Regions from separate parts of the Acidocella sp. MX-AZ02 genome, predicted to be linked through region 2. Evidence: predicted binding sites of a transcription regulator. Region 2 holds the regulator's gene; each other region holds the start of a gene.
The links. The regulator LexA, encoded in region 2, represses DNA repair genes until DNA is damaged. The targets are predictions, from matches to a motif close to TGTTCTANNTANGTTC.

Region 1 (9,541 bases), on a different contig from region 2:
TGCGGCCATTAGCGGCGCGATCTCAGCCTGGGCATAGCCAGCGCGGCTCAAAGCGCGTTCAAGCAGTGCCCGCTTGTCGGGCTTGGCGCGGTCATCGCTGGCACAGCCACCGCAGGCGCCGAAATGAATGCAATGGGACATCATCATGAATTTCTAAAGTTTTTTGAGGTGGGTGGAGATTTTTCAAAAAATCCCCACCGCTTTCGCCGCTTTTTTGTAAAAAAGCGGCACCAAAAAACTTTTATAAATTATGCCGCGAGATCGGAGCCGTTATCTTCCGGCCCATCCGGCTCGTCATCGCCCATCGGCCGGGCTTCGTCACGGCGGCGCAGCAGCATGAAGGCGGGGATCGAGTCGCCAAAACCGCGCACGCCCGGGCCGTGATCACGCTCACCGCGCTCGCCCCGGTCGCGGTCATTGCGGTCGCGCTCACGCGGCCGGCGGTCACGCTCCGGGCGCTCGGGCCGTTCCGCGCGCTCAGGGCGCTCGGGGCGTTCCGTACGCTCCGGACGCTCGGCCGGTTTGCGCTCCTTCTCGCCATCCTTGGGCTTGGCGGCCTTGCGCTCACCACGGTCACGCTCACGGCCTTTATTATCCTTGCCGTCTTTACCGTCCTTGCCATCCCTCTTGGGCCCACGGCCCCGGCGGCGGCCATCCTCTTCGGACCACTCCACCTCATCCAGACCGGAAACCTCGATGCGCGGGATCGGATTGCCGATCAGCTTCTCCACCGCCTCCACCGCCAGCTTGTCCGCGGGCGAGGCCAGCGTATAGGCGTGGCCTTCGCGCCCGGCGCGGCCGGTGCGGCCGATGCGGTGCACATAATCCTCGGCATGGTGCGGCACGTCGAAATTGAACACGTGGCTAAGCCCGCCAATATCAATGCCGCGCGCCGCGACATCCGAGCAAACCAAGATCTTGATCTCGCCCGCCTTGAATTTCTCCAGCGTGGCAAAGCGCACGCTCTGCGGCAGATCGCCATGCAGCGCGCCGGCGGCAAAGCCATGCTTGCTCAGCGATTTGAACAGAATATCGACATCGCGCTTGCGGTTGCAGAAGACGATGGCGTTCTGCACATCCTCGGCCCGCAGCAGCCGACGCAGCGCCTCGCGCTTATCGATCTCGGAGACCAGCGCCAGCCCGGTGGTGATGGTGGTGGCCACCGAAGCCTGGCGGGAGACGGTGATCTCCTTCGGGTTGCTCAGGAAGGCATCGGCCAGGCGGCGGATTTCCGGCGCCATGGTGGCGGAGAAGAACAAGGTCTGCCGGGTGGTGGGCAGCATCGCGACGATGCGCTCGATGTCCGGGATGAAGCCCATATCCAGCATGCGGTCGGCTTCGTCGATCACCAGCACCCGCACATCGCGCAGCAACAGCCCACCGCGCTCGAACAGATCGATCAGGCGACCCGGGGTGGCGATCAGCACATCCACACCTTTGGTTAGCACCGCCTTCTGGTCGGCCATGCTCTCACCGCCGATCAACAGCGCGTGATTAAGCTTCAGATTCTTGCCGTACTGGACAAAATTTTCCGCCACCTGCAGGGCCAGCTCACGGGTCGGCTCCAGGATCAGCGAGCGCGGCATCCGCGCGCGGGCCCGCGAGCCGGCCAGGATTTCGAGCATCGGCAAGGTAAAGCCGGCAGTCTTGCCGGTGCCGGTCTGCGCCACGCCCAGCACGTCGCGCCCCATCAGCACCACCGGAATCGCCTGCGCCTGGATCGGCGTGGCGTGCACATAGCCCTTCTCCGCCAAGGCGTTCAGGATCGGCTCGGACAGACCCAGCGAGGCGAAGTCCGGCTTCTCTTCCGGCGCGGGCGCGGGATCAGCGATGCGCGCCTCCAGCTCGGCGGGCAGCTCAGCGTTGGGGTCTTGATGGTCGTCTTGTGTGTCGGACAAAAATAGCGTCTCTCGTGGTCGGGGGCGCAAGCCTGCGCCCGTGGTCGGGGCGCAAGCATGCGCCGAGCGCGGAACGCGCCCATGTCAATGCGCCTCGTATCGGCAAAGACTGCCAGGAAGTCAAGGATCGCGTCAGATTTCAGCCGGTTTCGGCGGGTCGAGCGCATCCAGGATCGGACAATCCGGCCGGTCATCGCCATGGCAGCAGGCGGCGAGCTGTTTCAGCGTGCGACTCATCGCCGCCAGCGCGGCGGCCTTCTGGTCCAGCTCCTCGACATGGCGCAGCGCGATCGCCTTCACATCGGCGGAAGAGCGCGTGCGGTCGCGCCAGAGCGAGAGCAGCTGGCGGATATCCTCGAAGGAAAAGCCGAGATCGCGCGAGCGGCGGATGAAACCCAGCTCGTGCAACTCCGCCTCGCTGTAATGGCGGTAGCGGTTTTCGGTACGCATGGGGGCGGCGATCAGCCCGATGCTTTCATAATGCCGGATCATCTTGGCGGAGACGCCGGTGATGGCCGAAGCCTGGGCGATGGTGACCAAACTCATGACGCCCTCCATTGCCGCAGCCGCAGCGCATTGCCAAGCACGCAGAGCGAGGAGGCCGCCATCGCCGCCCCCGCCAGCGCCGGGCTGAGCAGCCCGAACGCCGCCGCAGGCAGCCCCAATGCGTTGTAAAATAACGCCCAGAACAGGCCCTGGCGCAGAATCCGCCAGGTCCGGCGGGCCAGATCCAAAGAAGCCGGGGCCAGAGAGGGCGCGGCGCGCAGCAGCGAGATGGCGGCCGCCTCGATCGCCACATCCGCCCCCTGCCCCATCGCCATGCCGGCATCGGCGGCGGCCAGGGCGGCGGCATCGTTGATGCCGTCCCCCAGCATCGCGACGCGCTGGCCCTGGCTTTGCAAATTCACGATGATGTCACGCTTTTGTTCCGGCGTCGTCTCGGCCTCCACGCGCTCGATGCCGAGCGATTTGGCCAGAGCCTGCGCCACGGCGGCGCGGTCCCCGGTCAGCAGCAGGGTCTTGATGCCCATGGCGTGCAGCCGCGCCACCGCCTGCGCCGCATCCGGGCGCGGCGTGTCGGTAAAACCAAAAGCCCCCAGCGGCGTGCCGTCTGCCAACGCGAGGTAGGACCAGGTCAGCGCATCGCTGGGCGCCGGGGCGCGCGGCACTAGCCGGGAGGAGCCGAACAGATAGGCCACGCCGTCAACCTCGCCCTGCACGCCCTGGCCGGGCAAGGCCTTGAAGGCGGTGGCCGGGGCCACATTGTCCTGGCGCAAAGGCAGGCTCAGCGGATGGGTATCGCGCGCCGCCAGCGCGGCGGCGATGGCGCGCAGCCGCTCCTCGGTCAGATCGGCCAGAGGCCGGATTTCGGCCAAACTCGGGCTGCCGGTGGTCAGCGTGCCGGTTTTGTCGAAGGCCAGAACGTCGATCTTCGCCGCCGCCTCGATCGCATCGGCATCCCGGAATAATATGCCCGCCTTCGCCGCCGCGCCGGTGCCCGCCAGAATCGCCGCCGGGGTCGCCAGCCCCAGGGCGCAGGGGCAGGCAATGACCAGCACCGAGACCGCGTCGATCAGCGCGGTGGAGACAGGCGCGCCATGCAGCAGCCAGCCGGCGAAGGTGAGCGCGGCGATCCCCAGCACCATCGGCACGAACCAGGCGGAAACCCGGTCCGCCAGCTTCTGCACGCGCGGCTTGGCGGCTTGCGCCTGCTCGATCAGCCGGGCCATCCGGTCCAGGAAGCTCTCACCGGGCGGGGCGGTGACGCGCAGGCGCAGCACCGCGTCCAGGTTCAGCGTGCCGGCCAGCAGCTTGGCCCCCTTGCCCCGAGGCTGCGGCAGCGCCTCACCGGTGACCGGGCTTTCATCCAGGCTGCCCTCGCCCTCCAAGATCTCGCCATCCACCGGCACACGCTCGCCGGGGCGGATCAGGATCTCGTCATCCACGCGCAGCCTTGACGGCGCCACATCCTCGCCGCTGGCCAGATGCGCCAGCTCCGGGCGCAGCGCCTGCAGCCCCAGCACCGCCTTGGCGGCATCGCGCTTGGCCTGGCCTTCCAGATATTTGCCCAGCCGCACCAGGGCGATGACCGCCACCGAACTTTCCAGATAAAGCGGCCCGCCGGCGAAGACATCCCAAAGCGAGAGCCCGTAGGCGGCGGAGGTGCCCAGCGCGACCAGCAGATCCATATTGCCGCCGCCGGCGCGCAGGGCCAGAAACCCGGCCCGGTAAAAGCGCGCCCCCAGCCAGACCTGCACCAGCGTGGCGCAGATCAGCGGCACCAGCTTGGGCACCGGCATCACCATACTGTCCAGCACCACCGGCACCGCCAGCAGGAAGGCGGCCATCAGCTCGATCTGTTCGCGCCAGCTGGCATCCGGCCGGACGGATTTCACCGGACCGGCGCTATAGCCCGCCCGCTCCACCGCCGCCGCCAACGCCTCCAGCCCTACCTCGCCGCTGACCCTGACATGCGCGCGCTCCAGCGCCAGATTGACACTCGCCGCCTGCACCCCCGGCACCCGTCCCAGCACTTTTTCCACGCGGGCCACGCAGGAGGCGCAGGTCATGCCGCCGATGCTGAGCTCGATATCGCGGGAGGGAGAGAGGGTCTGGTCCATCGCCTCCATATAGGGCTTCCCATCATGGGAGGGTCAAGGCTTGACCTTCCCATCATGGTCCCCCTTATCCAGCATAAATCACAGGAGACCCGATATGGCCGATTCCACCCCCCTGCAGTTCGACGTGCCCGATATGGATTGCCAAGGCTGCGTGCGCTCGATCACCGAGGCGCTGCGCAAGCTCGACCCGAACGTGCATGTGGTCGCCGACCTGGAGAGCAAGCGCGTCGTCATTGGCGGCGAGATCGATGCCGGCCGCGCCGCCGAGGCGATCGAGGCGGCTGGGTTTGACGTGAAGGCGGCGGGTTAAGTCATAATTTTTCGCCCCGCCTGCGCCGGATTTCTGCAAGGCCGCTGCAAACAGCCTTGCAGCGACGTGTTTTAACGCTTTTGTTCTTCTTTTGTTCTTGACTTCCCGGGCTGGAATGACCTTAATCAAACCAGAACGGAGCATGAACACACAATGTCTGCGTCTCGGGTACAAATCAAGCAGGAAGCCGGCTTTGGCGCGCTGAAAGGGCGCGGCACCGGGCTCAACCCCGCCAACCGCTTTGAAGCGGCGCGCCGGGACGCCTTCGATGATGGCTGGGACCAGGCGGAAGAGGCCGTGCGGCCGCAAACCAGCCTGATCCGCGATGCCGCGCGCAGCATCATTGCGCGCAATGACAGCCCGGACCTATCCTTCGAGACCAGCATCAACCCGTATCGCGGCTGCGAGCATGGCTGCATCTATTGTTTCGCCCGGCCCAGCCACGCTTATCTCGGCTTCTCCGCCGGGCTGGAGTTCGAGACCAATATCCTGTTCAAGCCGGACGCGCCGAAGCTGCTGGAAAAGGAGCTCTCCCGCCCCGGCTACAAGCCCAACGTGATCGTGCTCGGCTCCAATACCGACCCTTACCAGCCGGTGGAGCGCACGCTGGGCCTGACGCGCGCGATTTTGGAGGTGCTGGAGCGCTTCAACAATCCGGTCGCCATCGTCACCAAATCCGCATTGGTGCTGCGCGATGCCGATATTCTCGGCCGCATGGCGGCGAAGGGGCTGGCGAAGGTGCATCTCTCCATCACCACGCTGGATGCGGATCTGGCCCGGGCGATGGAGCCGCGTGCCGCCGCCCCCGCCCGCCGCCTGGCGGCGATCGCCGGGCTGGTCCAGGCCGGCATTCCCGCGGCGGTGATGGCCTCGCCGATGATCCCCGGCCTCAATGATATGGAGCTGGAGCGCATTCTGGAGGCGGCAGCCGCCGCCGGGGCCGGCAGCGCCTACAGCATCATGCTGCGCCTGCCGCATGAGCTGGGCGAGCTGTTCACCGACTGGCTGAACAAATTCCTGCCCGAGCGCGCCGGCCATGTGCTGAGCCTGATCCGCCAGGCCCGCGCCGGGGCGCTCAACGATGCGCAGTTTCATTCCCGCTTTCAGGGTAGCGGCCCCTACGCGCAGCTGCTGCGCCAGCGTTTCAGCGCCGCCGTGAAGCGGCTGGGGCTGGATGAAGCCACCTCACGCCTCGATATTTCGCAATTTAGTGTCCCCGGCCGGGCGCTGCCCAGCCAGCAAATGAGTCTTTTCTAACCCGTGCGTCCCGCGTCGGTCTAAACAGCGCGTCCCGCGCAAGCGGGAGCGTCCAGCGGGCAGAGTGCCCGCCCAATCCCAAAAGGAGTTTGGTCATGCAGTATCTGTTCTTCATCAATCCGAGCATCGTCATCGGCCTGGTCTCGGCCTTGGGCTGTGCCTACTTCCTCTGCATCTGTGCGGAGGAAACCAAAACCTTGCTGGCCTATCGCCGCTCTATGCGTCAGCCGGTCGAGAAGCTGGCCAGCCATAAGCGCGTGAAATTTCCGCGATTTCCACGCGATATGCGCCATACCAGCGCGCCCGCCCCGTATTTTGCGCCAGCAGATGCGCGGTTTGCGCCTTCCAGGCTTTGATCGCCTCCAGATCGCGCCAATAGGACAGCGCGATCTCCTCATCACCCTCGCTGAGGGCGTGAAATTCCAGGCAGCCGAACTCCTGCAACGCCATGTCGCGCAGGCGCTGCGCCATGGCGCTGTAGTCTTCATCCAGCTGGGCGATTTGCGCCCGGAAAATCACCACATACATCGCCCTGCCCTCACCCTGGCAGGGTGATGTCTGGTGCTGTCACGGTCAAGCCGCAGATGAAATTCGCTCGCCCGGCCTTGGCATCGCGGTTTCCTTACATAAATGATCGGAAACGTTCATTTGGCCGGCGCCGCGCCGGGAAGGATTTCCCCTTTGAGTCAGCAATTGCATCTCGGCGCCTTCATGCGCCCGGTCGGCATCCACACCGCCTGGTGGCGCTATCCCGGCGCCTGGGCGGACGCGAATTTCAATCTTGACCATCTGGTGCAGCTGATCCAGACGCTGGAGCGCGGCCGGTTCGATGCCTTCTTCATGGCTGATCATCTCGGCGTGCTGAACATGGGCATGGATGCGCTCAAGCGCAGCGCCACCGTCACCTCCTTCGAGCCCTTCACCCTGCTCTCGGCCCTGTCGATGGTCACCAGCCGCATCGGCCTGGTCGCCACCGCCTCCACCACCTTCGATGCGCCGTTCCACATCGCTCGGCGCTTTGCCTCGCTCGACCATCTCAGCAAGGGGCGCGCGGGCTGGAACATTGTCACCACCTCCAACCCGGAATCGGCGCTGAATTTCGGCGGCGAGGATCAGATGGAACATGATGAGCGCTACCGCCGCGCGCGGGAGTTCCACGATGTTGTCACCGGGCTGTGGGACAGCTTCGCCGACGATGCCTGGATCCGCGACCAGGAAAGCGGCGTGTTCTTTGATCCGCAGAAAATGCACCGGCTGGATCATCAAGGCGAATATTTCGCCGTGCGCGGGCCTTTGAATATCGCTAGGCCGGTGCAGGGCCGTCCGGTGATCGTACAGGCCGGCGCATCCGAGGCCGGGCGCCAGCTGGCGGCGGAAACCGCCGAGGTGATTTTTGGGTCCGCCCGCACGCTGAAGGATGGTCAGGAATTCTATGCCGATATCCATAAACGCATGGCCGCCCTCGGCCGGGCTGACGACACGTTAAAAATTCTGCCCGCCGCCTTCGTCGTCGTCGGCCGCACCCATGCGGAAGCGCTGGAGAAGAAGCAGCGCCTGGACGCGCTGGTGCATCCGGACAGCGCCCTGCCCAATCTCTCAATGCGCCTGGGCGTCGATGCCAGCCGGTTTGATCTCGACGCGCCCTTGCCCGAACTCCCTCCCACCAATGCCAGCCAGAGCGCGCAGGCGCAGCTGGTGAAGATGGCGCGCGAGCAGAACCTCACCGTACGGCAGCTGGCGCAATATGTCGGCGCCTATGGCGGGCTCAGCTTCGTCGGCACGCCGGGTGAGATCGCCGACGGCATGCAGGAATGGCTGGAGAGCAAAGGCTCCGACGGATTCAACGTGATGTTCAACACCGTGCCGGAAGGGGTGAATGATTTCGTCAATCTGGTGGTGCCGGAACTCACCCGCCGCGGTATCTATCGTGACACCTATGCCGGCACCACGTTGCGCGAGCATCTGGGGCTGGCGCGGCCGGTGAACCGGTTTTTCAGCTGAACATCTGGACGCGAAACCGGGGGACATGGCGGCGCTTAACCTAGCCTCGGGCCCGCGCGCCCGGCGCGGGTGATGACGACCACGCCGTCCCCCGCCTCCACCAGCAGCTCCGGCCCAGGGCGGCTGATCGTCTCGCCGCCGCGCCGGTTCAGCCCAACCACGAACAGGCTCCCCTCCGCCCCGCGCTCGATCTGTCCGATGCTCTGCCCGGCATAGGCGCTGCCCGCCGCCACCGGCAGAATCTCCAGCTCCAGCCCCAGCGTGCGCAGGCCGGTACCCAGCACCTGCATCGGCACCGAATCCGTCAGCGCCGCGCTGCGCGGAAACAGGATCAGCTGGGCGATGCGCTCGGCGCCGATATGGGTCGGCTCCACCACCGCGCTCGCCCCGGCGCGCAGCAGCTTGCTCTTGGTGCTGGCCGCCTCGCCGCGGGCGATGATCTCGATATCGGGGTTGAGATTGCGCGCCGAGAGGGTGATGAAGACATTCACCGCGTCATTCGGCACTACGCAGGCCAATGCCCGCGCCCGGCGCACCCCGGCCTCCTCCAGCACCTGCTCATCCGTGGCATCGCCGGCCAGGGTGAGATGCCCGCGCTCCGCCGCCTCCGCCAGCTTCGCCTCCTCGCGGTCCAGGATCAGAAATTCCGCCCCGCCCGCCTTCAGCTCATCCGCGAGCATATGGCCGATGCGCCCATAGCCGCAGACAATCACATGCCCGCTCATTCTGCCGATCTGCGATTTCATCCGCCGATGCCCCAATAATTGCTGGATCTGCCCGAAGGTGATGAACTGCACCAGCGCACCGGTGAGAAAGATCATGCCGGTGCAGCCGAGCATGATCGTCGCCAGCGTGATCGCGCGCAATTCCGGTGTGACGATCGGGTGCACCTCGTCATAGCCGACCGTGAACACCGTGATGATTACGAAATAGAACGCATCGCCGAGACTCCAGCCGGCAAGGCTGAAGGCGAGCGTGGCGGCCAGCACCACCGCCAGCATGAAGCACAGCCCGCCAATCAAATTGCGAGCCGGGCTGTCGGTGAAATGCCTCATGATACGGACAAAATAAAACCCTTTCGCGGGCGGGCCGCGAAAGGGTTGCTCTGCGCTTGTGGCAGGCGGGCCAGGGTCAGCCCCGCTTGTCGAGCGGCACGTAGTCGCGCTGCGGCGCGCCGGTATAAATCTGACGCGGACGGCCGATGCGGTTGGTCGGATCCTCGATCATTTCCTTCCACTGGCTGATCCAGCCGACCGTGCGCGCCAGCGCGAAGATCGGCGTGAACATGGTGGTCGGGAAGCCCATCGCGCTCAGGATGATGCCGGAATAGAAATCCACGTTCGGATAGAGCTTGCGGGAGACGAAATAATCGTCATGCAACGCGATCTTCTCCAGCTCCATCGCCAGGTCCAGCATCGGGCTGTCCTTGATGCCGAGCTCGCCCAGCACTTCGT
Region 2 (9,541 bases):
GACTGGAAACCGGCACTCTGAAGCGAGTTTGCGTGAAGAAACACGTCGCCGGAGCCATCTGCCATCTCGACGAAACCAAACCCCTTTTCAGCATTATACCACTTCACAGTGGCCTTTGCTTCGGGGGCAGTTGATTGTGCCCCAAACCCCGAGAAAGACGGCGGGAATGAAGGAGCGTTACCATAAAAATTATCGTCGTCGAAACCACGGCGGCGGCTCTGCCGCTGGCGGTCATTCTTCGGGGGTCGCACTATAAAAACTGTCCTCTAAAAGACTTTCGGGGCACCGGGCTCTAGCCAAGCGAAAACAGCATAGGCCACGCTGTGGCGGCCTTCAATCCCGAAATGCTGCTCCAACGCAAGCATTTCAGCTAAAATAGCCGCCATTTTTACGATTCTCGACCCAAATACGCATGAATATGCGCCGCTGCACGGCTGCACGGCTAATCCACCGCTTGTTGCCTGGCGCCCCAGCCCCTAAGAGCCGCTCATGCCCTTCCCCGATACCAATCCCAGCCTCGCCAAAGCTCTCGCTCAGCGCGGCTATGCCGACCCCACCTCCGTACAAAGCGCAGTCCTCACGCCGGAAGCTGACGGGCGTGACCTGCTCGTATCTGCCCAAACCGGCTCCGGGAAGACCGTCGCATTCGGCCTTGCTTTAGCGGGTAGCATCCTCGGCGAGTCCGCGTCGATGCCAGCCACGCACGCGCCTCTGGTGCTGGTGATCGCCCCTACCCGTGAGCTTGCGCTTCAAGTGCATGCCGAATTGACCTGGCTTTACGAATTCACCGGCGCCCGGATCCTGTCCTGCGTCGGCGGGATGGACGCACGACGCGAGGCGCGCCTCCTGGCCGGCGGGTGCCATTTCGTGGTTGGCACGCCGGGCCGTCTGAAAGACCATATCGAGCGCGGCAATCTGCGCCTCGACGAGCTGGAAGCCGTGGTGCTCGACGAAGCCGACGAAATGCTCGATCTCGGCTTCCGGGAAGAACTCGAATTCATTCTCAGCGCGGCGCCGGCCTCCCGCCGCACCTTGCTGTTTTCAGCCACCATCGCGCGCGACATCGCGGCACTGGCCCGAACCTATCAGCAAAATGCCCTGCGTATCGACACCGTCGCCGCCAATCAGCCGCATGCCGATATCGAGTACCGCGCCGTCCGCGCTGCCGGCCATGAACTCGAAGCCGCCCTCGTCAATATATTAAGAGCGCAGGATAGCAGGGCGCTCGTTTTTTGCGCCACCCGGGATACGGTGCGCACGCTTCACGCCAACCTCGTCGCCCGGGGTTTCACCGCGGCAGCCTTGTCGGGAGAACTATCCCAGGCTGAGCGTAACGCCGCCCTGTCCGCGCTGCGCGACGGCCGGGCCCAGGTCTGCATCGCAACAGACGTCGCCGCGCGGGGTTTGGACCTGCCGGATCTCGACCTGGTCATTCACGCGGACCTTCCCACCAACAAGGCAACCTTCCTGCATCGGTCCGGCCGTACCGGGCGCGCGGGGCGTAAGGGGGTTTCTGTCCTGCTCGTCCCGCCGGCGCGTCGCCGCCGGGCGGAGTTGCTCTTGCGGGAGGCGAATGCCCAGGCTGTCTGGGTTGACCCGCCGACGCCGGAGGATATCCGTGCAAAGGATGAGATACGCCTGCTGAACAATCCGCAGCTGCAAGAAACACCCGGCGAATTCGAACTGGAACTCGGCCAGAAGCTTCTGGCCCGGAGTTCACCGGAAATCATCGCCGCGGCTTTTGTGAAACTGGCCCAGGCCCATCTGCCAAGCGCGGCTCACGTCACGATCCTGCCGCCCGAAGCCCAGCGCCCCACCCGCGCGCCGCATACCGGCAAGGCATCCCATACCCACGTCAGCGAGGGAACCTGGTTTCGCGTGGCCCTTGGCCGCAAACAAAACGCCGATCCGCGCTGGCTTGTGCCGCTGATCTGCAAGGCGGGCGGCGTCAGCAAACAAGAGATCGGCGCTATTCGCATTTTTGAGCGCGAAACCAAGTTCGAAATCGCGGCCCATGCCGCGAGCGCCTTTGCCAATGCGGCGAACGCCCAGACCGAGGCGCGGATCGAGCCCGCCGCGCCGCCGAGCAGCCCCTCACGCTCTCGCGCGAACATTTCCGAACGCGGCGATTTCAAAACGAAAGCGGCGCCGAAGCCGTATGCGCCAAAGCCCGGCGGCAAGCTCAGCGAGCAACAGCGCCGGCGGCAGAATAAAGCCTCTCGCCACTGATCGCTATTGATCGGGCCTCGGAGGGGAGCGGATCAACCAGCTAGAGCAATATGTGTTTAGGTTGACGCGCCAGCGTCAAGATAAACACATGAAATTGCTCGCAAAAACAAAAGTTAGAGCATCAAGCTAAAAGCTTGATGCTCTAAGCTCTGCGGCACGCGGTTAATATTGCCGCAACAGCGCGATCAGGCGGCCTTGAACACGGACACGTTCAGCCGGGAAAATTCTGGTTTCATACCGGATATTGGCCGGCTCCAGCGCAATGGACTGCCCTTTCCGGCGCAGCCGCTTTAGCGTCACCTCGTGCTCATCGACCAACGCGACGATAATTTGCCCGTTTTCCGCCGTATCGCCTCGCCTGATGATCACTGTATCGCCGTCCAGAATTCCCGCTTCGATCATCGAATCGCCTTCGACGGTCAGTGCGAAATGTTCCCCGGCGCCAAGCATGGAGAGGGGGATTTCAATCGTCTCTTCATTGTCGCGCAAGGCCTCGATCGGCAGGCCAGCGGCGATTTTACCGTAAAGCGGCAGAGAAATCGCGGAGGGTTCAAAACTCTCCAGCTCATCTTGCTGCGACAGCCCTCGCGTCCCAAAATGTCCTTGAATGACGTTGGGCGCAAAACCATGCGCCTGCGCCTTGCTCGGCGTGATATCCTGCGGCAGCCGCACCACTTCCAGAGCCCTCGCCCTGTGCTTGTGGCGACGCAGGAAGCCTCGTTCTTCCAGGGCGGAAATCAACCGATGGATTCCGGATTTTGAACGGAGGTCCAGGGCCTCCTTCATTTCCTCGAAGCTGGGGCTACATCCGGTCTCGCGCAGATGCCGGTCGATGAATAACAGCAATTCATGCTGTTTCGGCGTCAGCATTGAACATCTCCGAATTTTAAAGCTTCAGGAACAAAGCAACAACACGATAATGTTCTAGTTTAGTTCTTGTTTTCGCGTCAAGCGTTACGAGTGATCCAACCGCAGGATCTCCACGTAACTGCCCGCCTCGATGGCAGGTGAAAACGGCACACGGCGGATCAGCGCGTTGGACCCGGCCAGGGCACGCAGCATTCCTGAATCCTGTACCTGCAGCGGGGTAACCTGCATTTCCCCGTCAGCAGTCTTCGCGATGATCGCCCGCACATAGTCTTCCCGCACATCATTGGCCCGCATCGGCGCTGCCAATCGTACGGTTTCAAAGCCTGGCGATTCAGGGGGCAAACCAGACAGCACCTCAATGGCGGACCGCAAAAACAAAACCGCGCAGACATAAGCGGACACGGGATTGCCGGGCAGCCCCAACACAGGCAGATCACTGAGTCTGCCAAATATCAGCGGCTTGCCGGGACGCATCGCGATTTTCCAGAAATCCAGCGCGAAGCCGTGCTGGGACAACCCTTGCCTGACCAGATCATAGGCGCCAACACTCGCCCCGCCTGTGGTTAGCAACAGATCAGCCCCTTTGGCAGCTAACGCCGCCTGCGCGACTTCATCGGCAGCATCACGCGCAATCGGCAACACCAACGGCTCGCCACCATGGGCTGTAACGAAAGCGCTTAACATCAGGGCGTTGGAGTTGGCGATCCCCCCGGCGGGCAGCGGCTCACCCGGCAAGGCAATCTCGTCCCCGGTGCAGAGGATCGCGATGCGCGGGCGCCGGTAAACAGCCAACCAGGGATGCCCCGCCGCGGCGGCAAGTCCGATATCCCGCACAGACAGCCGCGCCCCCGCTGGCAAGACCTGGTCACCGGCTTGTATATCCTGGCCCTTCCGCCGGATATGCAGTCCAGCGCGCACGCTTGCCGCCGGCTCCACCAAATCCGCTGCGACCGAGGCGTTCTCCTGGATCAAAACGGTATCCGCACCGTTCGGGATCGCACTCCCGGTAAAGATCCGAACCGCCTCCCCCGGGCCGACCTCACCCGCGAACGGATGCCCGGCCGGCGCTTCGCCGATCAGCCGAAGCGGCTTGCCGGAGTCAGTGTCAACGGCACGCACCGCATACCCGTCCATGGCCGAAACATCGCCAGGTGGGACAGTCAGCCGGGAGATGACCGGGCGCGCCAGCACGCGGTGATAGGCCTGGGCCAGCCCGACCATTTCAACGGCAACAGGCTTCAAATCCGCGACAATCCGGGCGCGCGCCTCCTCGACGCTGATCATGGCGCCGAAAAATCTCCGCTCTTGCCGCCTGTCTTTCGGGTCAGGCGTATCGCTTCGATCCGCATCGTCTTATCGGCGGCCTTGACCATGTCATAAATGGTCAAAGCCGCGAGGCTCACAGCGGTCAGGGCTTCCATTTCAATGCCGGTGCGTGCCGTTGTCCGGGCTGTGGCGACGATCTCGACCGAATCCTGCTCCAGGATGAGGTCGATGCTGATCGCATCCAGCGGCAGCGGATGGCAGAGCGGGATCAGCTCGCCGGTTTTCTTGGCCGCCATGATCCCGGCAATTCGGGCTGCGGCGAGCACGTCGCCTTTTTCAGCCTGATTATCACGGATCAGGCTGACGGTCTCGGGCCGCATCACCACCCGCCCCTTGGCCTGCGCCTCGCGAAGCGTCACCGTCTTGGCCGAAACATCGACCATACGCGCCGCGCCGTCGGCGCCGATATGGGTAAGCTGGCTCAATGGCCCAAAAGCGCGTGCACAGCGGCTTCCAGATCGTCCTGGCGCATCAGCGATTCGCCGACGAGGAACCCCTGCACACAGACCTTCCGCAGCCTTTCCACATCCTGATTGGTCTTGATGCCCGACTCGGAGATCATGAATTTATTCGGCGGGCACAGGCTGGAGAGCTGCTCGGTCGTCGCAATATCCGTCACCATGGTCTTCAGGTTGCGATTATTGATGCCGATCAGAGGCGTCTGCAGCAGAAGCGCGCGCTCCATCTCTTCTTCATTATGGACTTCGGCCAGAACATCCATATCCAGAGCCCGAGCGAGCCCTTCGAGATCACGGGCCTGATCGTCCTCAAGCGCCGCCATGATCAGCAGAATGCAGTCCGCCCCCATGACCCGGCTCTCATAGACCTGCCATTCATCCAGCATGAAATCCTTGCGAATGACGGGCAGGGAAACCGCTGCGCGGGCCGCCTCAAGATGCGCGGTCTGGCCTTGGAAGTATTTCTCGTCGGTCAGAACGGAAAGGCAGGTCGCGCCGGCGGCCGCGTAGGCCCGCGCCAGCGAGGCAGGCTCGAAATCCGGGCGGATCAAACCGCCCGAGGGCGAGGCCTTCTTGATCTCCGCGATCAGTCCGGCCTGGTCCTGCGCGGCCTTATCCATCAAAGCCCGGCCGAAGCCACGTGTCTTGTCGGCGTCCTTGACCTCGGCCTTCAGCTCATCCAGCGGCCTGCGGCCCTGGCGCTCGGCAACTTCAGCGCGTTTATCCACGCAGATTTTTGCCAGCACATCGTCGATTACAATATTCATGCCTGCTCTCCGGAGACCCGCTTCAACCGTTCCAGAACAGCCAAAGCGTCACCTCGATCTATCGCTTGCGCCGCCAGCTCGACCCCTTGGGGCAGTGTTTCCACCCGGCCCGCCACAATCAGGGCGGCAGCGCTATTCAACAACACCGTATCACGATACGCACCCGCCTGGCCTCGCAACAAAGCCCGTAAAGCCGCCGCGTTATAGGCGGCGTCTCCGCCTTTCAAGGCAGAGGCAGGCGCGGCTTCAAGGCCCGCATCCGCGGCGGTTACCCCGAATTCCCTGATCTCGTTGTTCTTCAACGCGACCACTTGGTTCACGTCGTCGAGCACAAGTTCATCCATGCCGGCGCCATGCACGATCCAGGCGGCTTGCGTGCCAAGATCACGCAACGTCTCCGCCACCGGGCGCAGCCAGAACGGGTCATAGACCCCCATCAACTGGCGGCGCACCCCGGCCGGATTGGCCATCGGGCCGGTCAGGTTGAACAAGGTTCGGGTGCCAAGCTCCACCCGAACCGGGGCAGCGTGCCGCAGTGCGGGGTGATGGCGCGGCGCGAATAGAAAGACGCACCCAACCTCGCGCAGCACCGCCGATAACCTGTCAATGGGCGGCTCGATCGCAACCCCAAGCGCCGTTAATACATCCGCGGCGCCTGAGCGCGAGGACAACGCCTTGTTGCCGTGCTTGGCGACAGGCACGCCACACGCCGCCAGAACGAACGTCGTCGCGGTGGAAATATTGAGGCTGGCGGCGCCATCCCCGCCTGTACCGCAAACATCCATGGCATCCGCCGGCGCTTCGATCCTGGCCATACGCTTGCGCATCGCCGTGACCGCGCCGGTCAGCTCCGCCACTGTTTCGCCGCGTGCGCGCATGGCCATCAGCATCCCGCCGATCTGCGCGGGGGTGGCCTGCCCATCCATGACCACGCCGAATGCTTCCTCGGCCTCAGACACGGTCAGGCTTTCCCCCTTACCGAGGCGCGCAAGCACCGGTTTCAGCGAATTATTCACGCAGCAACCGGAACCTTTACCCCTGCGAGACGCAGGAAGTTGCGCAGAATATCATGCCCGTTCGAGGTCGCGATGCTCTCCGGATGAAACTGCACGCCGTAAATCGGCAGCTCCGCATGGCGCAATCCCATGATAATGCCGTCTTCGGTACGCGCCGTGGGCACCAGCGTGCTGGGCAGGGTCGCCTGCTGGACGATCAGCGAGTGATAGCGCGTCGCGGTGAAGGGATTCGGCAAGCCTGCGAAAATGTCGGTATTATCATGGAAGACCGGGCTGGTTTTCCCATGCACGGGCTGTGGTGCGCGCACCACCTGCCCACCAAAGGCCTGGCCGATCGCCTGGTGTCCCAAACACACACCGAACAAAGGCAGATTCGCCGCAGCCGCCGCCTGCACCATCGGCAGACAGATCCCGGCCTCATTCGGCGTGCAGGGCCCCGGCGAGAGCACCACCGCCTGGGGCCGCATGGCCAGAACATCCTCGGGGCTCAACGCATCATTGCGCTTGACTACGCATTCCGCGCCGAGATCCCCGAAAAACTGCACGAGATTGAAAGTGAAGCTGTCGTAGTTATCAATGAGAAGAATCATCGCTCAAGCCCCCGGCGCGCTGACATAGCGCACGGCGTCCTCTGCGGCGCGGAACAACGCGCGCGCTTTCTGCACGCTTTCCATATATTCGGCCTCGGCGTCGGAATCGGCGACCACGCCGACGCCCGCCTGCACATACATGCGGCCCTCCTTCACCAAAGCGGTGCGCAAGCCGATACATGTGTCCATCTCGCCATTCGCGGCGAAATAGCCGATGCATCCGGCATATAGCCCCCGGCGCGACGGTTCGAGCTCCTCAATGATCTGCATCGCCCGGACCTTTGGCGCGCCCGACAAGGTGCCGGCGGGAAATCCGGCGATCAGCGCATCCAGCGCCTCGAGCCCCGGCCGCAGCTTGCCCTCAACCGTCGAGGAAATATGCATCACATGCGAAAAACGTTCGATGGCGAAGCTTTGCGCCACGCGCACAGAACCGATTTCCGACACCCGCCCGACATCATTGCGCCCGAGATCCAGCAGCATGAGATGCTCGGCCCGCTCCTTGGGGTCGGCCAGCAACTCTTCTTCCAGCGCGACATCTTCCTCGGTGGTGGCGCCGCGGCGGCGTGTGCCCGCCAGCGGGCGGATGGTCACGGTGCCATCGCGCAGCCGCACCAGGATCTCCGGTGAAGAGCCGACAGCCTGAAAATTGCCGAAATCCAGGAAAAACAGGAAGGGCGCGGGGTTGATCCGCCGCAGACTCCGGTAAAGCGCGAAGGCGGGCAAGGAGAACGGTGCTTCAAAACGCTGCGAGGGCACAATCTGGAAGGCATCGCCCGCGCGGATATAGTTCTTGGCGGTTTCCACCGCGCCCAGGAACTCTTCCTTTTCCATGTTCGAGCTCTGCTCGATCGGCGCCAGCAAACGCCCCTGCAGCTCCGGAACAGGTGCCTCCAGGGCTTTCGCCAGGTCATTCAACTTGGCCTCGGCGGCAGCATAGGCTTGGACCGCCTCCACCCCTTGCTTCGGATAGACCGGCGCCGCCAGGGTCATTTCATCGGTAACATTGTCGAACACGATCAACAGCCCCGGACGGGTCAGAATCGCCTCGGGAACGCCCATTACGTCCGGCTTCAGCGCCGGCAGATCTTCCATCAGCCTGACCAGATCATAGCCAAGATATCCGTGCAGGCCGCCAATTCCGGGCGGAAGACCTTCGGGCACTTCCATCCGCGTCTCGGCGATCAGGCCGCGCAGATTTTTGAGCGGCGCCTCGAAAATCTGGGCGAAGCTCTCCGGTTGACTCTGGGCTTCGCGATTGACCGAAGCCACCCCGCGTTCACATTTCCAGACGAGATCGGGCGACAAGCCGATAAAGGAATACCGCCCACGCGTCGCCCCACCTTCCACGCTCTCCAGCAAAAAAGAATAAGGCTGGCCATGCGCGACCTTCAGATAGGCCGCAACCGGTGTCAGCAGGTCGGCGATGCCGTGACGCCAGACCAGCGCGCCGCGACCCTGATCATAGGCGGCACGGAAGGTCTCAAAACGGTCTGGCGAAACGGCATTCATGACAAGACTTCTTTCTTTCCTCACTGATAGATTTGCGCGAACAGCTTCTGGTTCACAGTGACCTTATCGCGCGCCTGCAGTCCGGCCAGAAAACTCCCGCCCAGGTCATCCTGCAAGCCTTTATTCAGGCTCTGCTGCAATTGCGCATACATGGCCGGGTCGCTCTGCGGTGTCGGCTGCACCACCTTGGTCAGCGCCGCGACCAGGAAGCCGTCCGTCGTCTGGATCATCGTAGCCTGACCCGACTTCATCGCGAACAGGCTCGGGACGAGTGTCGAGGGTTGATCCTGGGGCTGGGTCTGCCGCGTGTAAACCGGGCTGGCCGTCGCCGTAAGCCCTTGCGCGCTGGCCGCTTTCGCGATCGGCGTTCCGGTATTCACATTATGCATGAGATCAGCGGCGATCACCTCCGCCTCGCGGATCTGCTGATCCTGTTGCCAGGCCGCCAGAACCTTGGCTTTGGCTTGCGCAAAGGCCTGCACGGCAGGCGGCAGCAGCTTCTGCACCGTCAAAGCGTAATAGCTGCCATCCGGGCCGGACTGAAGCTTTGCGGCTTGCCCCGGTTGCGTTGCAAAAGCAGCCTTGACGATGGCATTGCGCAGATCGTCGCCACCGGGGATCGGCGCGGCCGAGCCATCCGGCGTCTGGCCGCCCGCATCCAGCGTCCCCTCAACCGCGACCAGACCCAGATTGCCCGGAAGCTGGTCCAACGGCGTCTGCCCGGCGAGCGCATCCTGCAGCGCATCGACATTCTTCGCCACATCCGCCTGGGC
Region 3 (9,541 bases), on a different contig from region 2:
GACGCGGCCGCACCAGCTCCAACTCCTTCAGCAGCCACCAGCGATAATGCTTGATCTCCCCGGTGCTCGGCGATTGGTGCAGGCGATGTTTGCCGCGCTGCTCGAACTTGAAATGCTTGACCGCGTTGGTGATGTAGCATTCCGCCCGGTCGATCCCGGCCCGCGCCAGCATCGCATCCAGAAGCTGCCCGGCCGGGCCGACGAAGCAGCGCCCCTGCGCATCCTCCTCATCCCCAGGCTGCTCGCCGATGAAGGCGATGGCGGGCTCCATCGCCCCCTCGCCCAGCACCGCGCGCGTGCCGCCGGTCACGAAGGGCGGCGAGGCCATGATGATCTGGTTCAGCGCCGCTAATGTCGTGGGAGTTTGCGCCGCCATCGCCGCCACCGCCTTTTGCGGGTCGCGTTTGGCGCTCATCGCCGCCGCGCGGGCGATCATCTCCTCCACCCGCGCCGGGGCCTGCGCCACCAGCTCTGGGATCAGCCGCGCCTCCGGCAGATTGCGCCAATATTTGCGCGGCATTTCCTTCTGCATCATCGCGGTGTTCAGGCGCGCCGGGTTGAAAATGCTTTGGTAATAATCCAGCCAGCCGGATTCGACCTCATCACTCTCCGGCACATCGCCACGCTGGCCTGGCGGGCCGATTTCCAGCCGCGTGCCGTCCCAATGCAGCGTACCCTCGGGCGTGAGGATGGACCAGACCAGGCTGCGGAAGCGATTGACGAAAAACCCTGAAGTCGCCTCCAGAATATGATGATCCGGCTCGAACCAGGCGAGGAAGCGCTCGCCCTGCGCGTCCTCGACGCGGCGGAAGCGCACGAAGGCGTGCATCTTGTGCAGATCCCGCCGCACGGCTTTCGCCAGCATCTCCAGCCGGTGGGTCAGCTTGTCGTGGCGCATCTCCAGCAGATGCGGCTCGCCATGGCGCAGCCGCCAGATCATTTCATAAAGCAGCGCATGGCGGGCCGGGTCGCGATGGCAGATCACCAGCCCGATCAGCTCCGCCGCCGCGCGGGGCAGGCTGAAGGCCGGGCCGTCCTGCGGCGGGGCAGCGCCGAACAGGCTGGCGCCCGTCTCCCATAGCACCTCGCGCGGCTTCACGCCCCGCGCCACCAGCCCGCGCACCGCGGCGCGAAAGCCGGGCAGATCCGCTCCCGGCGCCAGCGCGATGCGGGTCTGCATCAGAACAGGCTCGGCTGCACCGCGAGGCGCTGGCGCAGATCCAGCCGGTCGGTCTGCGCCGGGCGGTGATCCTCGGTGATCAGGAAGGGCAGCATGCGTTTCAGCCCGGAGCTGAGCCGCGCCACATCCGCCAGCCGCAACCGCGAGAAGCGCCGCGCCGCGATGATCTTCTCCACCGCCCGCGCCCCCAGCCCCGGCACCCGCAGCAGCATCTCGCGCGGCGCCTGGTTCACATCCACCGGAAACTGGCCGCGATTCTTCAGCGCCCAGGCGAGCTTGGGGTCGATCTCCAGATCCAGCATCCCGCCCTCGCCGCCCTGGGCGATCTCGGTGGCGGTGAAGCCGTAATAGCGCAGCAGCCAATCCGCCTGATAGAGCCGGTTCTCGCGCTGCAAGGGCGGTGGCTTCGCCGGCAGCGCGGCGCTGACCGCCTGATGCGGGCTGTAGGCGGAATAATAGATCCGCCGCAGCTTGAAATCGCCGTACAGCGCCGCACTTTTCGCCAGCACCGCGGCATCGTCCGTGGCATCCGCGCCGACGATGATCTGGGTCGATTGCCCCGAAGGCGAGAAGCGCCGCCGCTCCGCCTTGGCCTCGACGATGCGCTGCTGCATCTGCCCCATCGCGGCGCTGATCGCCGGGGCCTGTTTCTCCGGGGCGAGCCGCGCCAGGCTGGTCTCGTTGGGGAGTTCCAGATTGATCGAAAGCCGATCCGCCCACAGCCCGGCCTGCTCGATCAGCCAGGGATTGGCCTCCGGGATCGCTTTCAGATGGATATAGCCGGCAAAGCCGTGATCCTGGCGCAGCGATTTCGCCACCAGCATCATCTGCTCCATCGTGTAATCCGGCGAGCGGATGATGCCCGAGGAGAGAAACAGCCCCTCGATATAGTTGCGCTTGTAGAAGGCCAAGGTAAGATCCACCACCTCTTGCACCGAGAAGCGGGCGCGCGGCACGTTGGAGGAGCGGCGATTGATGCAATAGGCGCAATCGAACAAGCAGTAATTGGTCAGCAGGATTTTCAACAGCGAGACGCAGCGCCCATCCGGCGTGTAGGAATGGCAGATGCCGGCCCCGGTGGTGGAGCCGAGCCCGCCTTTCCCCGCCGCGCGTTTCGGCGCGCCGGAGGAGGCGCAGGAGGCGTCATATTTCGCCGCATCGGCCAATATCCGGAGTTTCGCGGTCAGGGCTGGGTCGAGAAAGGCTGTCATGGCATCGTTCACGTTATGTTCTTGTAGCGCTCTTCGTCAAGTTCCGAATGAAGCGGGCGGCGGCGAGCGCCGCGCCTGTCACGAAGCGATTTGCCCAGGCTGGCCGATGGCGCTAACCACGCGCCATCCTCCGGGCGCTGACGACCCGGCGGCGGCGCGAGGAGCGGGCATTTGAGTTTCTACTGGGCCTGGATTGCCTTCCATTGGGTTTTCATCACGGTGACGCTGATCCTCTGCGTCGTCGCCTCGATGCCGACACGCGGCTGGATGCGCCTCGGCGCCTGGGTGAAAGGCCGGCTGACCCAGCGTACCCAGTCCCGGCTGGACGCCGCCCTCGCCGCCGCGCCGCAACCTTTCACCGCGCAGACCAGCTTTTTCGCCCGTGGCGGCGGGCTGGCGCTGGATGGCGGGCGGGGGCTGGTGTTTCTGGCCATACCGGAAGGCAAGGCGCTGCGCAGCCTGGTGGTGCCGGCCGCGCATGTGCGGGTCGGCGCGGTGCGCACATTGGTCGAGAACGGGTTTCAGCAGATCGTACTGGAGCTGCAGGTGGTGGGGGACGGGCTCTGGCGCCTGCCCTGCGCGGATATGGACCTAGCCCATGACATGCAGGCCGCCCTGGCCGGCTTCGCCATGGCCGGCGGCAGCGAACAGACGGCCTGAACCTCAGCGCGTCGCGTCGGTCCGCGCGCATCTTGCCACCTCAAGTCGTATGGTCTATAGGATGACCGTATATCAAACGGGTTGCCGCCCTGAATAATCTCGGACGGCGCTCATACCATTATCGGGATGATGGGGGTATGTCCGCGCCGATGAGTATTCTCTCTACCGACAATCCGCTGCCGCTCTACGCCCAACTCTCCGAATTACTGCGCCAACGCATCCTGCGCGGCATTTTCAAGCCCGGTGACAGGCTGCCCTCCGCCGAGGAGCTGGCGAAGGAGTTTTCCCTGGCACGGGTGACGGTGCGCCAGGCGATCGAGCTGCTGCAGCGCGACGGGCTGGTGGTGGCGCGGCAAGGGCGCGGCACCTTCGTGCAACGCAACCCGGCCGCCGAGACCAGGCTGAAAGTGCAGACCACGCTGCGCGATCTCGTCACCATGCTGAAGGGCGACGAGATCCAGCTGCTGAACATCTCCGAGGGCCAGGCGGCGCCGAACCTGACCGAGACGGACGGCAAGCCGGCCGCCCATTATGTGCATATGATGCGGGTGCATCTGCGCGAGGGCACGCCTTACTGCGTGATCTCCATCCATCTCGACGAGGCGATTTTCCGCCGCGCCCCGGAGCGGTTCCGCAGCGAGCTGATGATCCCGCTGCTCGCCGCCATGCCGGAGATCGAGATCGCCCGCGCCCACCAGACCCTGACCATCGGCAGCGCCGACCCGGAGGCCGCCGCCTTGTTGAAATTGCGGGTGAATGCGCCCGTTGCCAATGTCCGCCGGGTCTTCACGGCGCCGGATGGCACGGTGATCTATCTGGGCGAGGTGATCTATCGCGGGGATCTCGTGCAGCTGGAGATGGATCTGGTCTCGTGAGTGCTGCCCCCCGCATCGCCGCGCTGCGGGCCTTCGTCTATCGCTGCCCGATCGAACATCCGGTGACCACCTCCTTCGGGGTGATGCATGACCGGCCGATGGTGGTGGTGGAGGCGGAGGATGAGGAAGGCGCCATCGGCTGGGGCGAGATCTGGTGCAATTTCCCCGCCATCGGTGCCGAGCACCGGGCGCGGATGGTGGAGCGCGTGCTGGCGCCGCTGGCGGTCGGCCAGGAGGGCGTGCCGGAGGCCGTGTTCGCGCGGCTGAGTGCCCGCACCGCCGTGCTGGCGATCCAGTGCGGCGAGCCGGGGCCGGTTGCCCAGGCCATCGCCGGGTTGGATATCGCGCTATGGGATCTGCGGGCGCGCCGGGCCGGGCAGCCGCTCTGGCGGCTGCTGGGCGGCAGCGATCCGCGCCTTTCGGTCTATGCCAGCGGCATCAATCCGGACAAGGCGGTGGAGACGGCGCTGGCGCAGCGCCAGGCGGGCTTTACCGCCTTCAAGCTGAAGGTCGGGTTCGGGCAGGCGCGGGATCTGCGCAATCTGCGCGATCTGCGCGCGGCGCTGGGCGAGAGCGCGAAGCTGATGGTGGATGCCAACCAGGGCTGGAGCCTGGAGGAGGCGGCGCGGATGCTGCCGCATCTGGCCGGCTTCGGGCTGGGCTGGGTGGAGGAGCCGCTGCGCGCCGACCGGCCCTGGGCGGAGTGGCGGCACCTGGCCGGGCAGACCGGCATCCCCCTGGCGGCGGGGGAGAATCTGCTCGGGCAGGAGGGCTTCGCGGCCGCTCTGGCCTCCCGCGCTGTGGCGGTCATGCAGCCGGACATCGCCAAATGGGGCGGGTTTTCCGGGTGCCTGCCGGTGGCGCGCGCGGCGCTGGCGGCGGGGCTGATTTATTGCCCGCATTGGCTGGGCGGCGGGCTGGGGCTGCTGGCCTCGGCGCATCTGCTGGCGGCGGTAGGGGGTGAGGGAATGCTGGAGATCGATTCCAACCCGAACGCGCTGCGCGAGATGAGCTGCGGCCCGCTGGCGCGGATCACCCAGGGCCACGCCACGCTGAGCGAGGCGCCGGGGCTGGGGATTGTCCCGGACCTGGCGGCATTGGGCGCGTACCGGGTGGGGCATTAAAACGCAACGAGCGGAGGGGTGTGGGGCGTTTTTGAAAAAACGCCCCACACCCCCAAAAACTTTTGCGCGGTTTCAGCTCGGGTGTTTCACAGCTTCAGCACCACCCGGCCATCGATGCCGCCCTGTTCCATGCGCTCGAAGATCTGGTTGATATTCTCCAGACTGTCCCAGGAGAAATGCGACGCCACCTTGCCCTCGCCGGCGAACTCCAACGCCTCTTCCAGATCCTGCCTGGTGCCGACGATGGAGCCGCGCACGGTGATGCGTTTGAGCACCGTCTCGAAGATCGGCAGGCTGAAGCGCCCCGGCGGCAGCCCCACCAGCGCCATGGTGCCGTGGGCGCGCAACAGCCCGTAAGCCTGCTCGAACGCCACCGGCGACACCGCGGTGACCAGCGCCCCATGAACGCCGCCGCTGCGCTGCGTGAAGCTGGCCAGCGCCTCGGCATCGCGCGCATCCAGCGTCACATCCGCGCCGAGCTGCCGGGCAAGGGCCAGCTTGTCCGGATGGATATCCACCGCCGCCACATGCATGCCCATCGCCTTGGCATATTGCACGGCCATGTGGCCGAGCCCGCCGACGCCCGAGATCAGCACCCATTCGCCGGGCTTCACCTCGGTTTCCTTCAGCCCTTTATAGGTCGTCACGCCGGCGCAGAGCACCGGGGCCGCCGGGCCATCCTCCAGCCCGGCCGGAATCCGGCCGACATAATTCGGGTCCGCCAGCGCGTATTCGGCGAAACTGCCATTCACCGAATAGCCGGAATTCTGCTGGTCGGCGCATAATGTCTCCCAGCCGGTACGGCAATGCGGGCAATAGCCGCAGGCGCTGTGCAGCCAGGGAATGCCGACCCGGTCGCCCTCCTTCACCCGCTTCACCCCGCGCCCGACCGCCGCGACCATCCCCACCCCCTCATGGCCGGGGATGAAAGGCGGGGTTGGGCGCACCGGCCAATCGCCCCGGGCGGCGTGCAGATCCGTATGGCACACCCCGGTTGCGGTCAGCCGCACCAGAATCTGCCCCTCCGCCGGGTCCGGCACCGGCCAGTCCTCGATCGTCAACGGTTTTGTGAAGTCCCGCACCACGGCGGCTTTCATCGTCTTGGCCACACCCTCTCTCCTTTGCGCTTGCAGCGAACGCCACTGAATCCCTGCTCGCGCCGGGGCGCCATGACCCAGATCAAGCCAGCCTTGCCCGCCCCTCCCCCCGGGGCCGGTCCGAAAGCGATCTTGGCGCGTATCGAATTATTGAATAAATTCGATTACAGGTAGAATTGGGGCAGATCTTGAGATAGCTTCCAACCCTACCGAGAAGGGCAAGAGGGCATTCGGGAAATGAGTTGTCAGCATCTAAGAATAATGCCGTGCCCCGGCCGCCATTCGTGTGTCTCGGTTCGCCTGAAACCGTCTTGTGGGGCGCAACAGGTCCGGCACTGGACAGGCTGAGGCGATGCAGATTTCCCAGCCGACCATCCTGATCGTCGATGACAGCCCGACCAATCGCCGCATTTACGCCCGCCTGGCGCGCAATCTCGGGGTGGAGGCGCATGTCCGCACCTTCGAGAACGCCCAGCAGGTGATCGACTGGCTGCCCGGCAACCAGGCGGATCTGCTGATCACCGACTATAAAATGCCCTTCATGACCGGCGACAAGCTGGTCGCGCATATACGCTCCTACGACCCCAACCTGCCGGTGATCGTCGTCACCGCCTATCACGACCGCAATTACCGCGTCGCCTGCCTGGAAGCCGGGGCGACGGATTTTCTGCTGAGCCCGGTCGACCATGTGGAATTCGTCACCCGGGCCCGCAACCTGTTGAAATTGCGCGCCCAGCAGCAGAACACGCTGCGCCGGGCGGAGATGCTGGAGCGGCGGCTGGCCGCCGGCGTGCCGATGCGCGAGGATTTCGCCATCGATAGCCGCGAGGCGCTGGCGCAGGTGATCGACAATGTCCCGGCGATGATCAGCGCCGCCGACCGGCATGGCAATTGCCTGTTCGTCAACGCCGCCCAGGCCGCCGCCGCCGGCGAGTTGCCGGGCGAGCTGGTCGGCCAGCCGGTGGATCTGCTATTCGGCTGGGAGCGCGGCATTTCCAGCCGCCGGCTGGACAAGCTGGTGCTGGAAACCGGCCAGCCTTTGCCCGCCCGCGAGGAGGAGGTGATGACCGCCTCCGGCGACACGCTGGTGTACCTGACCAGCAAGGTGCCGCTGCGCGATGCCAATGGCGTGGCGCGCGCGGTGCTGACCACCTCGGTCGACATCACCGAGCGGCGCAATGCCGAGAAGCGGCTGGAATATCTGGCCAATCACGACCCACTGACCGGGCTGCCCAACCGTGCGCTGCTGCGCGACCGGATCCAGCGCGAATTCGCCCGCGGCCGCCGGGGGGACCAGCATTTCGCCCTGCATTTCATCGATCTCGACCGGTTCAAATCGATCAATGACAGCCAGGGCCACGCCATGGGTGACCGGCTGCTGCGGCGCATCGCCGAGATGCTGGTCGAGCTGATCGGCGAGGAGGATACGGTGGCGCGCATCGGCGGGGATGAGTTCGCGGTGCTGCAATCCAACATCACCGGACCGGAGGATACCGCGCGGCTGGCGGATTTGATCATCGCCCGGCTGAATGAGAGCGAGCATGCGCCAGAGGCGCTGAATGTGGGGGCGAGCATCGGTATCTCGATGGCGCCGCAGGACGCGCAGGACGCGGAATCGCTGATGAAGAATGCCGACCAGGCGATGTATGCGGCGAAGCTGGCCGGCGGCAATATGTGGCGCGCCTTCGCCGCCGAGATGGGCACCAATTCCAGCCAGGTGGTCAATCTGGAGCGCGACCTGCTGAACGCCATCGCGCAGCGGGAATTCGTGCTGAACTACCAGCCGCAATTCGATCTGCGCACCGGCGCGCTGACCGGCGCGGAGGCGCTGCTGCGCTGGCGCCGGCCCGAGGCGGGGCTGGTGCCGCCGGGGCATTTCCTCAGCCTCGCCGAGGAAACCGGGCTGATCATGCCGATCAATGAATGGGTGATCCATGAGGCCTGCCGGCAGATCGGGGACTGGGCGCGCCAGGGCGTCACCGGCTTGCGGGTCGGCGTCAATCTCTCGCCGATTCAGTTCCGCCGCCGCGCCATCGCCAAGGTGGTTGCCGCCGCCCTGGCCGAGACCCGGATCGACCCGCGCGCGCTGGACCTGGAACTGACCGAGGGAATTTTGCTGCGCGATGTCGATGACATCATCCCGCAGCTCAACGCGCTGCGCAGCCTGGGGGTCAGCCTGTCGCTGGATGATTTCGGCACCGGCTATTCCTCGCTCGCCTATATGCAGAAATTCCCGCTCGACCGGCTGAAGATCGACCGCTCCTTCATCCAGGGGCTGGCCGAGAACAAGAACGACCTCGCGATCGCGCGCACGATCATCGAGCTGGGCCATATCCTCAATCTGCGCGTCGTCGCCGAGGGGATCGAGACCAACGCCCAGCTCGCTCTGCTGAAAGCCGAGGGCTGCGATGAGGGCCAGGGCTTCCTGCTCGGCCAGGCGCTGGCGCCGGATGTGTTCCTGAACGAGTTGGTCTGGCAGAAATCCCAGGCCTCCTTCCTCTGCGCGGCGCGGAGCGCGCGATGAGGACGCTGAACCGGGCGGGCGATGCGCTGCGCCGGCTGCTCGCCCCGCTGGCCCAGCGCCTGCGCGGGCGCCCGGACAGCGAACATGAGATGAGCTATAACCGGCTGGTCTTCGCCGCGCTCATCATCGCGATTCTGATCCTCGGCGGCTATTCCGAAACCGCCCTCTCCGCCTTCGTGGCAATGGCGATTTATCTGGTGCTGGCGCTGGCGGGGCTGGCGCATATCATCTGGCGGCCGGGCGTCTGCCAGGTCAGGCGCTTCTATGCGCTGCTGCTCGATTGCGGCTTTCTCTCCTGGCAGCTGCATCTGGGCGGTGAACGGGTGGCGTTGTTCTACCCGGTCTATCTCTGGGTGATTTTCGGCAATGGCTTTCGCTTCGGGCTGCGTTTTCTGGCGGTTTCCGTGCCGGTGGCAACACTCGGCTTCCTGGCGGTGGTGCTCTCCACCCCGTTCTGGCGCGCCATGCCGCATCTCTCGGCCGGGCTGGCGATCGGGCTGGTCATTCTGCCCGCTTATGCCGGCACGCTGATCAAGAAACTCTCCCAGGCGACCAAGGCCGCCGAGGAGGCGAGCAAGGCCAAGAGCATGTTCCTGGCCAGTGTCAGCCACGAGCTGCGCACCCCGCTGACCGCGATCATCGGCATGAACGAGCTGCTGCGCGCCAGCAGGCTCGATTCCGCGCAGGCGGAGATGGTCGAGACCGTCGGCGTCGCCAGCCATTCCTTACAGACGCTGATCAACCAGCTGCTGGATTTCTCCCGCATCGAGGCGGGGCGGATGACCAGCACGGTGGAGGAGTTCGACCTGCTGGCGCTGCTCGTCGATGTGCGGCGCATCGTCGAGAGCCAGGTGCGGGAGAAATCCATCG

Region 1: MXAZACID_RS02650 (PA0069 family radical SAM protein) is a predicted target of LexA. The motif match lies at 4,911-4,926, and genes of this name have one in related genera.
Region 3: MXAZACID_RS15640 (putative DNA modification/repair radical SAM protein) is a predicted target of LexA. The motif match lies at 2,397-2,412, and genes of this name have one in related genera.

Annotation. Positions count from the first base shown of each region.
Region 1 covers NZ_JH976207.1:522,606-532,146, reverse strand. The annotation lists gene MXAZACID_RS02675 (class I SAM-dependent RNA methyltransferase) at 1-141, opposite strand, end outside; gene MXAZACID_RS02670 (DEAD/DEAH box helicase) at 249-1,898, opposite strand; gene cueR (Cu(I)-responsive transcriptional regulator) at 2,031-2,444, opposite strand; gene MXAZACID_RS02660 (cation-translocating P-type ATPase) at 2,441-4,528, opposite strand; gene MXAZACID_RS02655 (heavy-metal-associated domain-containing protein) at 4,614-4,829, shown strand; gene MXAZACID_RS02650 (PA0069 family radical SAM protein) at 4,983-6,086, shown strand; gene MXAZACID_RS02645 (antibiotic biosynthesis monooxygenase) at 6,303-6,614, opposite strand; gene MXAZACID_RS02640 (LLM class flavin-dependent oxidoreductase) at 6,768-8,087, shown strand; gene MXAZACID_RS02635 (TrkA family potassium uptake protein) at 8,123-9,142, opposite strand; gene gltA (citrate synthase) at 9,219-9,541, opposite strand, start outside.
Region 2 covers NZ_JH976208.1:665,317-674,857, reverse strand. The annotation lists gene MXAZACID_RS20395 (cold-shock protein) at 1-251, opposite strand, end outside; gene MXAZACID_RS11480 (DEAD/DEAH box helicase) at 490-2,229, shown strand; gene lexA (transcriptional repressor LexA) at 2,392-3,099, opposite strand; gene glp (gephyrin-like molybdotransferase Glp) at 3,184-4,383, opposite strand; gene moaC (cyclic pyranopterin monophosphate synthase MoaC) at 4,380-4,850, opposite strand; gene trpC (indole-3-glycerol phosphate synthase TrpC) at 4,847-5,638, opposite strand; gene trpD (anthranilate phosphoribosyltransferase) at 5,647-6,666, opposite strand; gene MXAZACID_RS11450 (aminodeoxychorismate/anthranilate synthase component II) at 6,663-7,256, opposite strand; gene trpE (anthranilate synthase component I) at 7,260-8,768, opposite strand; gene MXAZACID_RS11440 (SurA N-terminal domain-containing protein) at 8,789-9,541, opposite strand, start outside.
Region 3 covers NZ_JH976210.1:209,361-218,901, reverse strand. The annotation lists gene MXAZACID_RS15645 (UdgX family uracil-DNA binding protein) at 1-1,180, opposite strand, end outside; gene MXAZACID_RS15640 (putative DNA modification/repair radical SAM protein) at 1,180-2,391, opposite strand; gene MXAZACID_RS15635 (hypothetical protein) at 2,563-3,051, shown strand; gene MXAZACID_RS15630 (GntR family transcriptional regulator) at 3,201-3,926, shown strand; gene MXAZACID_RS15625 (mandelate racemase/muconate lactonizing enzyme family protein) at 3,923-5,050, shown strand; gene adhP (alcohol dehydrogenase AdhP) at 5,137-6,159, opposite strand; gene MXAZACID_RS15615 (EAL domain-containing protein) at 6,500-8,671, shown strand; gene MXAZACID_RS18010 (ATP-binding protein) at 8,668-9,541, shown strand, end outside.